Regions from separate parts of the Ureibacillus chungkukjangi genome, predicted to be linked through region 2. Evidence: riboswitches for the same ligand, from Rfam matches in the RefSeq annotation. Region 2 holds a riboswitch; each other region holds the start of a gene.

Region 1 (3,286 bases), 1.5 Mb from region 2:
GATGCTTTTCTTGAGCCAGGGGATGTAGTGCTAGTAGAGTCACCTACATTTTTAGGGGTATTTTCTACATTCAATAAGTACTTTGTAAAATCAGTGCCTGTTGAAATGGATGAGCATGGTTTAGTAATGGAAGATTTAGAAGCAAAGATAAAAGAACATAATCCAAAGATGATTTACACGATTCCTACTTTCCAAAATCCAACAGGTCGCACTTTACCTTTAGAGCGTCGTAAAAAAGTTGCGGAATTAGCTTCACAATTTAATGTGATTGTTTTAGAGGACGACCCTTATTGTGATCTGAGATATTCAGGAGAAGTGTTACCGGCTATTAAGACGTTCGACCAAACAGGTCACGTTGTACTGTTAAATAGCTTTGCTAAAATCATTTCTCCAGGATTACGTGTGGGGACAGTATTAGCAGAGGCAGAAATCATTCAAAAGCTAACTGTAGCAAAACAAGGTGCAGATACACATACTGCAACTTTAACGCAGGCCATTTGTGCAGAATTCCTTGAGCAAGGTCTATTACCAGACCATTTGAAAAAAATAAATGCAATGTATGCTGAAAAATTACATACAATGATTACGAGTATTGAAAAGTACTTCCCAGAAGGAACGAAATTCACAAAGCCAGAAGGTGGGCTATTTATATGGGTAGAGCTCCCAGGTGAACCGGATGTGCTCGCCTTATTTGAAAGAGCTACATCAGAATCCAAAGTCGCCTTTGTTCCAGGAATTCACTTCTGTAAAAATCCAGATGACGGTATCAAGCACCTACGCTTAAACTTCTCATCCAGTACTCCTGAAAAAATTGAAGAAGGTATTAAAAAGCTAGGGGAGTTATTTACAAAGGATTTTGAGGAAAGATAACCCAAAGAGGTTTTTAGTACTGCCAATATCAAACCAGACAAAGAAAGCATTGAGTTATTCTTTGTCTGGTTTTTGCTATATATTAAGGAAATTTTGTAGTAATCAAATTGAATTTGTCATGAAAAAACAGGATTATTAAGGATCCTGTTTAAAATATATTACATATTCACTTCTTCGAAAGAATTTAATATTGCTTGTAATGAAGCTAATTCTTCGTTGTTTAATGGAATCATTGGTAAACGTACGCCACCGACTTGAATCCCGTTAGAATTTAATGCTGCTTTTACTGAAGTTGGGTTTGGTGTTGCAAATAGAGCTTTCATGATTGGTAACAGTTTACGGTGGTCACTTGCAGCTCCAGCTAAGTTGCCATTTTGGAATTTTTGAATCATCTGTTGCATTTCATTTCCGATAATGTGTGCCGCTACAGATATTACACCAGTACCACCAATCGATAGGGTAGGTAAAGTTAAGCCGTCATCACCACTATATAAAGAAAAGTTTTCTGGTGTTTTCTCAATTATTTCAGCCATCGCATCCAGATTACCACTTGCTTCTTTAATCGCTACAATATTATGAATAGCTGATAGTCTAATTACCGTTTCAGGAGTTAAATTTACAGCACTACGGCCAGGAATATTATAAAGTACAATTGGCAAAGATGTGCTTGCAGCAATTGCTTTAAAATGCTGGTACATTCCTTCCTGTGAAGGCTTGTTGTAGTATGGTGTTACTAGCATGATGCCATCAACACCTGCATTTTCTGCTTGTTTTGTTAAAATAATTGAATCTCTCGTATTATAAGAGCCAGTGCCTGCAATAATAGGTACTCGACCGTCTACTACCTTTACTGTAAATCTAAATAGATCAAGTTTTTCTTGTTCACTTAAAGTAGGAGATTCTCCTGTTGTACCCGAGACAACTAGTCCATCACTACCATTAGCGATTAAATAGTTAATTAAGTTTTTTGTAGCATTCCAATCAATTTCACCGGACGCATCAAATGGCGTCACCATAGCAGTTAAAATTTTTCCGAAATTCATTACTTCTCCACATCCTTTTATTTTTTAGCAGAAAAGAAAGACATAAGCTTCTTTTCTCCTTTTGAGGCAACTAATGTTTTCGAAATTTCGATAACCATTAGCTTTCTAAGAAAATAGAGGGAGAAGGGCGTTAAGATAAGTAAACGCAAAAAAGCAACAACGAGGGTTCGTTGTTGCGAAGAAATAAAGTTCATTTCCTTGCGTAAGATAGCCCTCCATATAGAAATCTATATGACAGTTCTGCATTTCTTCAATAACAGAACCAGCTCGTGAGATAATGAGATTCTCAAAAGCTTCGGCAAATTCCCCTTTCCACAATCGTCTTTGGATCTCATAATCCTCTTACTGTGTACTGATGGTTTTTGCTCCTCTATCCTTACTTCAAAAGTTCTTGAAATAAGTGATTATTTAATTAATTAACATGATACGCTTTTATTAAACCAAATGCAATACATTTTGTGTAAGTTTTTAGAATTTTTAGCTTATACTACTTTCTGAATCCAATAAAATAAAGTATGTAGAAAGCAGTTTTTCATTATATAGAGTAAAGGAATCAAAGCTATTTTCTTTTTGTTATTTTAATACAAGGGAAAATGATACTATGTAGGAATGTTTAGCAACGTATTTAAGGACACCTCCTAGACCATTCTAAATTTACGAAGGAGGTGAGAGATATGGCTTCTGAAAGAAGTTCAAACAAATTACTCTTCCCGGGTGCTGAGGCAGCAATGAATCAAATGAAATTTGAAATTGCTCAAGAGTTTGGTGTAAACCTTGGACCAGAAGATGCTGCACGTGCCAATGGATCAGTTGGCGGTGAGATTACAAAACGCCTTGTTCAAATGGCGGAAGCACAATTAAAAGGACGTTCAGGTCAATAAAATTAAAATAAATCAATACAAGTGACTGAGGGCTGATACAAAAATTATTTTTTGTGTCAGCCTTTAAATTTATACATATTTAAATGGAGAATATATTAAATATATGTAAAAAAACTCCCTTTTTTCAAAAAAATATAAAAATTGCTATATTTATATTTTGTTTTTTGATAAAATTCTATTGATTTAGAATTTTGTTAATTAGGAGATGAGTTTTTAATGTGGAAGAAAGTTTCCGCCTCTGCTTTAGCCTTATCACTTGCAGTCTCAGGATTTGCAAATGTAAAGGAAGTAGACGCAGCAAAAGTTGATCAAGTAACAAGAGGAGAATACGTAAAAGCTGTAATTGATTCAATGGGAATTGAATTAGGAACAGGAAAAACAGTGAAATTTAATGATGTTCCTGCATCATTAAAACCTTACGTTGAAAAAGCAATTGAATTAAAACTCATCGATGGAAAAACAGCAAAAAGATTCGCGCCAAATGCAAACATC
Region 2 (3,286 bases):
TTACCTAACTCCTCCAATTTTAGTACCTTGAAAGGAAATTCCATTAAATATTAAAGTGAAATGCCAATAAAATTTGGAGGGAGGATAATATGAAATATCGCATTAAACATACTAGCACTTTTAAATATGATACACCAGTTGAACAATCATTAAATACGGTTCGTTTAAAGCCTAGAAATAATGAATGTCAACGCCTATTATCCTATCATCTTAAAATCTCCCCCAATTCAATGACAAAGGATTATATCGATATATGGAAAAATTCAACATCTAGTTTTTATATACCAGAAAAACATGAAGAGCTAAGCATCATTTCATCATCAATTGTAAGCGTTCAAAGATCACCTTATTTATATCAAATTGAATATTCTAAGGAAATGATGGAAATTTTCCATTCACCACTTTTTCAGGATCACTACCGTCCATATCTCACTACAACTAATTATACGAGGCTAGAAAAAAGACAACTTGAAGAAATTTTAAAAACTATTGGAGAGCCTATTAACCCTATTCGATTTTCTTGCGATCTTATGACCTACCTGTACATGAATTTGAATTATGATCAGATGGCAACTAATGTAAATACAACAGCTGCCGAGGCTTTTGCTATAAAGGCCGGCGTGTGTCAGGACTTTACCCATATTATGTTAGGAGTTTTAAGGCACTTTAATATACCTGCTCGTTATATAAGTGGTTATCTATATGTAGGTGAAGATGATAAATTAGTAGGGAATACAGCAACACACGCTTGGGTAGAGCTAATGTTACCTGGAATTGGATGGATTGGTCTTGATCCTACCAATAATGTTGAAGTACTCGATAATCATATTATTATGTGTGTCGGTAGAGATTATCAGGATGTTAGTCCAGTTGAGGGTGTATATCATGGTGGAGCCCATACTTTAAATGTGAAGGTGACTGTAAGGAAGTTAAATTAACAATAATTACTAGGTCAACAAAGTCTATTTTTCAGAATAATGAATGTTGACATGATATTGTTAGTATAGTAATATTCAAATAGTAAATTAAATATTAAAACCTCACGTTACTAGTGAGGTAGAGGCGCGATACTTAATAGTTTTTCATGGAGTTTAGAGCAAAACCATGATATGAAAAATGAGGAAATATCGCCGAAGTGTGAATGTAGGCTCTCTACTTCATGCTGGGTCTGCAGTGAATAATTGCAGGACTGTCTCAGATGGATATCCCAACCATCTGAGGTGAGCTATCTCAGTCGGGAACGTTAGAGGATTTGGGCTATATTTTTAGCGACCTAAGTTCATCTTAGGTCGCTTTTTGCATTATTTAGCTCGAAAAAGAGAGAAGGAGAGAGAGAAATGTCGAAAACACTTAAAATCTTAATGACTACATTGCTGGCAGTTGTATTACTAGCAGCTTGTGGTAAAGCTGATGAAGGGACTTCAACATCAACTTCAAATTCTAAAGAAAGCGATGTTTTTAAAGTAGGTTTAGAAGCTGGCTATGCACCGTTTAACTGGACTCAGAACGATGATTCAAATGGGGCGGTTAAAATTGAAGGCTCCCAGGAATATGCGGGTGGCTATGACGTAGAAATCGCTAAACGTGTAGCAGAAGCACTTGGTAAAGAATTAGTTATCGTTAAAACAGAATGGGATGGTTTACTACCAGCACTACAAACAGGTGTAATTGATGCAATTATTGCAGGGATGAGCCCAACTGATAAACGTAAAGAAGTAATTGATTTCTCAGATAATTATTATACAAGTCAATTTGTTATTGTAACAAAAGCAGGTGGAGCATTTGAAAATGCTAAAACTCTTGAAGATTTCGCAGGAGCAAAAATCACTTCACAGCTAAATACAACAAATTATGATGTAATTGATCAAATTCCGGATGTTAAAAAAGAAGTTGCAATGGAAAGCTTCTCACATATGCGTGTTGCTCTAGAATCAGGTGCAATTGATGGATATGTGGCTGAAAGACCAGAAGCAATCTCAGCTACAACAGCAAATCAAAATTTCAAATATGTAGAGTTAGAAAAAGGCTTTAAAACAGAAGAAGCAGATACAGCGATTGCAATCGGACTTGTAAAAGGCGATGAAAATATTGATTTAATCAATGAAACGTTAAATGCAATTTCTGAAGAAGAACGTCAACAAATTATGGATCAAGCAATTGAAAACCAACCTGCAGCACAATAGTTAAAGCGGTGAATACTGGTCACACTTTAGTGGCCAGTATCCATCTTTTAGCCAGACTTATTTTATCTTTAGAGTAAGTGTTTAGTAGAGTTAAAGGTTTTCTAAATTATTTAGGAGGATATTTATGAGTTTAGATATTATACTCTCAATATTAAAAGAGAATTGGCCAAGTTATTTACGTGGCGCATATATGACGTTATTAATTGCAGTTTTTAGTACAATTATTGGTGCTCTTATCGGATTATTTATCGGTGTAATGCACACGATTCCTCTTCGTAAGAAATCTATTAAATCTGTTATTTTAAAGATTTTTAATTTCATATTAACAGTTTATGTTGAAATCTTCCGTGGTACACCAATGATTGTACAAGCAATGGTCGTATACTATGGATTATATGCTTATGGAATAGAAATGGATCGTTTTGTTGCAGCGATCGTTGTTGTTGGGTTAAATACGGGTGCTTATATGGCTGAGTATGTGCGCGGTGGTATTGAATCGATTGATAAGGGACAATATGAGGCTGCGTCAGCTATTGGAATGGGACATTTCCAAACGATGATTCATGTCGTTTTACCTCAGGTATTCCGCAATATTCTACCGGCAACAGGGAACCAATTAATTATGAATATAAAAGACTCTGCCGTACTAAGTGTAATTAGTGTAACGGAATTATTCTTTACAACAAAATCGATTGCTGGTGCAAATTTCCGTTTTGCAGAATCCTTTATCATTACTGTTGTCATCTACTTAATCATGACTTTTGTTGCTTCTCGTCTATTACGTATTGTCGAAAAAAGAATGGATGGTCAAGATGCATATCAAGTTCAAGTTAAAAGGGAAGAGTAAATTTATTAATGGCATAAGGAGATCGTATGATGGAAAAAGTAATTGATATTAAACATCTAAATAAATCATTTGGCAGCCATGAAGTTTTAAAAGATGTAAACTTCACAGTAAAAAAAGGTGAGGTTGTTTGCTTAATTGGTTCTTCAGGCTCCGGAAAATCAACATTATTACGTTGCATTAATCTACTTGAAACACCAAGTGGCGGCGAAATTATTTATAAAGGCGAAAACATCTTAGACGACAAACACGATATTAA
Region 3 (3,286 bases), 780 kb from region 2:
ACGAAAAAGATGAAAAACAACACCAAATCACCTTTACGGTAAAATGGGACCCAAAAGAGAAAATACAGTAAGGGAAAAATTGCTAATTTTTCAACTTCTACCCATTATTAATAAATACTTCTTCTATATAAATATAAAAGCCAATTCTTGTAAAATGAGTTCTCACAAGAATTGGCTTTTTACATCGTCACTATACTAGCGCTTCTTCTAGATTAAACTCATCGTGTAATACATTTGCAGCTCTTACCATTTCATCCTGTGGTACGACAACAGAAACTTTAATTTCCGAAGTACTAACCATTTTAACTAGGATTTTCTCTTTACATAATCGGTCAAACATTCGAGCAGCTACACCCGGATTCGAAACCATTCCCGCACCAACGATTGAAACCTTGGCTAATCCTACCTCAAAGTCGGCAAAGCTAAATCCTAGCACAGGCTTGTTCTTTTCCAATACTTTTAAAGCCTCTGCAAAGTCTTCTTTTGCAATTGAAAAAGAAACAGTTGGCTTCACCCCATCAATTACAGCCTGCACAATGATATCCACATCAATTTTATGTTCTGCAAGTGTAGTAAAGATATCAGAAAGAGACGATTGTTCATATGAATCATAACCGACTGTTAAGCGAATTATATCTGCTTCATATGCTACCCCACGAACAATTAAATTTTTCTCCATGTCAATCTCTCCCTTTATCAATGTACCTTCTTGGTTTCCTGTACTTGAGCGTACAAGTAATGGCATTTCAACTATTTTCGCAAGCTCCACTGCACGGGGGTGAATTGAATAGGAGCCAAGATTTGCAAGCTCTAGCAACTCATCATAAGTGATTTGCTTTAGCTTTCTTGCTTGGTTAACCACTGCAGAATCAGCAGTGTAAATTCCATCTTGAACCGTTAAGATTTCGACTTGTTCTGCATCAATTGCTGCTCCGATAGCGACAGCTGTTGTTTCTGTTCCTCCCTCACCCATCGATAGAATATCACGATTTCGATTAATTCCTTGCGAACCCGCAACAACTACAATTTCATCGTTGTTTAAGTGTTCTAGTATATACTCATGTTGGATACCATCTATCAAAACGTTTTGATTGGACTCAGTTACTTCAATCCCGGCTTGCCATCCATTTAGAGATTTCGCTTTTGCACCCTTCTTTTCTAAGGAAATTGCTAGTAAACTAATTGCCACCTGGCTATTTAAAGCATTGAGTGCATGGAGCTCTCTATCAGAAGGATTGTCCGATAAGATTTGGGAATATGGTAGCAGTCTATCCTCTAAAGTTTCTAGTGCTGGAACAACTGCAACGATTTGGTTGCCAGCGTTTTTTTGTTCTATTAAACTATCTGCAATTTGTTCAATTTTCTCTGGTGTTGCAAGAGAAGTACTATCAATTTTCACTACAATGCTTGGCATAAAACCACTCTCCTTTTCAAAGGCATTTTTCTTCAAGGTCAATAGTTTTTCTATTCAGATAATTCATTTCACTATTACCCGCTTTAGAATACAAAAAAGACAGTCTTCCACAAAGCGTGAAAAACTGTCTCAGCACAAACCTATCGTTACGGAACGTTCAGAGATAGCCCTCCAGAACCCTGTATTTGATTCTGACAATCTTGCATTTCTTCAATGCAAAACCAGCAAATAAATCTAGGCAATGGATTTATCACTTCGGCAAGGGACCCTTTCAACTTCTATCAACGGATTTGCCCATCCTCCAGAAAGTCTACTAATGCAGCTTGCACCTCTATCTTGTTATAACTATTAAATTAACATTATCATACAATTATTCTGTTGACAACGAATCTTTGTGGAAGTGATTATAGATGGCTGTTGCTGTTGCACTTGGAATTTGTGCCTTCATCAGCTCTTCTACAGATGACTCTTTAATTTTCTTAATAGAGCCAAAATGCTTTAGAAGCTGTTGCTTCCGTTTTGGTCCTACTCCTTCAATTTCGTCTAATACAGACTGAATCGCATGGGTTTGATGCTGCTGACGTAAAAATGTAATAGCGAAACGATGGACCTCATCTTGAATTCTTTGCAGTAAATAAAAGCCATCGCTTGTTCTTTTCATCTCGATTGGCACTGGAGGGTCACCATATAATAGCTGGGACGTATTATGCTTATTGTCCTTTGCAAGTCCTGCTATAGGTATGAATAAACCTAATTCATCCTCAATAACCTCTCGTGCGACCTCCATCTGACCTTTCCCACCATCGATAATGATTAGATCAGGTAATGGCAAGTCTTCTTTAAGAACTCGTGTATATCTGCGTCTAATAACCTCTTGCATGGCGCCATAATCATCATGCTTCGCCGTTTCACGCAATTTATATTTTCGATATTCTTTCTTCGCAGGCTTCCCATCTACAAAAACGACCATGGCTGAAACAGCATCTGTCCCATGCATATGACTGTTATCGAATGCTTCAATACGAAGGGGTGGGCTGATTTCCATAGCATCTCCCAGAGCTTCACATGCTCCAACGGTACGTTCCTCTTGACGTTCAATCAGCTGGAATTTTTCGCGGATACCAATTTGAGCATTTTTCATGGCCAAGTCGACAAGTTCCTTTTTTGAGCCACGTTTAGGAATTATTACCTTTACGTCGAGATACTTTTCCAGAAGGGCTTTGTCAATCTGAGAAGGAATGAAAATTTCCTTAGGCTTGATGTGCTCTGGAATATCATAAAATCGTCCGACAAATGTAAGAAACTCCTCTTCAGAATCTCTATAAATCGGGAAAATCGATACATCACGTTCGATTAACTTTCCTTGTCTGACAAAGAATACCTGAACACACATCCAACCTTTTTCAACAGCGTAACCAAACACATCACGGTTCGATAGATCTCCTGTTACCATTTTCTGTTTTTGCATCACTGTCTCAATATGGGTAATTTGATCTCTAAACTCTTTTGCCCGCTCAAATTCTAAATTCTCTGCTGCTTCAAGCATCTTCTTTTCAATATCTACTTTTACATCCTCGAATCCGCCATTTAAAAACCTGGAGATTTCCTCAATCATTTCATCGTAAATCTTTGGCTCAATGTCTTTTACACAGGGAGCTAAACACTGACCGAGATGGTAGTATAAGCAAACACGATCTGGAAGCCGTGCACACTTTCTTAATGGATATAACCGATCCAGGAGCTTGCGTGTTTCATTTGCTGCACCAGCATTAGGATAAGGACCGAAATACTTCGCCTTATCTTTTTTCACTTTTCGTGTTGTTAATATGCGCGGATATTTTTCATTCGTAATTTTGATATATGGGTAGGTCT

What was found. Region 2 has a riboswitch for lysine ahead of LG296_RS09235 (transporter substrate-binding domain-containing protein). Riboswitches for the same ligand answer to the same signal wherever they lie in the genome.
Region 1: linked by a shared signal. The riboswitch ahead of dapA (4-hydroxy-tetrahydrodipicolinate synthase) and the one ahead of LG296_RS09235 (transporter substrate-binding domain-containing protein) in region 2 are both predicted to bind lysine.
Region 3: linked by a shared signal. The riboswitch ahead of LG296_RS13120 (aspartate kinase) and the one ahead of LG296_RS09235 (transporter substrate-binding domain-containing protein) in region 2 are both predicted to bind lysine.

Annotation. Positions count from the first base shown of each region.
Region 1 covers NZ_CP085009.1:3,356,011-3,359,296, reverse strand. The annotation lists gene LG296_RS16700 (PLP-dependent aminotransferase family protein) at 1-870, shown strand, start outside; gene dapA (4-hydroxy-tetrahydrodipicolinate synthase) at 1,029-1,913, opposite strand; lysine riboswitch at 2,114-2,294, opposite strand; gene LG296_RS16690 (alpha/beta-type small acid-soluble spore protein) at 2,588-2,794, shown strand; gene LG296_RS16685 (bifunctional 2',3'-cyclic-nucleotide 2'-phosphodiesterase/3'-nucleotidase) at 3,011-3,286, shown strand, end outside.
Region 2 covers NZ_CP085009.1:1,865,069-1,868,354, forward strand. The annotation lists gene LG296_RS09225 (alpha-E domain-containing protein) at 1-31, shown strand, start outside; gene LG296_RS09230 (transglutaminase family protein) at 90-938, shown strand; lysine riboswitch at 1,050-1,236, shown strand; gene LG296_RS09235 (transporter substrate-binding domain-containing protein) at 1,338-2,183, shown strand; gene LG296_RS09240 (amino acid ABC transporter permease) at 2,308-3,030, shown strand; gene LG296_RS09245 (amino acid ABC transporter ATP-binding protein) at 3,060-3,286, shown strand, end outside.
Region 3 covers NZ_CP085009.1:2,644,576-2,647,861, forward strand. The annotation lists gene LG296_RS13115 (YslB family protein) at 1-71, shown strand, start outside; gene LG296_RS13120 (aspartate kinase) at 191-1,414, opposite strand; lysine riboswitch at 1,571-1,756, opposite strand; gene uvrC (excinuclease ABC subunit UvrC) at 1,785-3,286, opposite strand, start outside.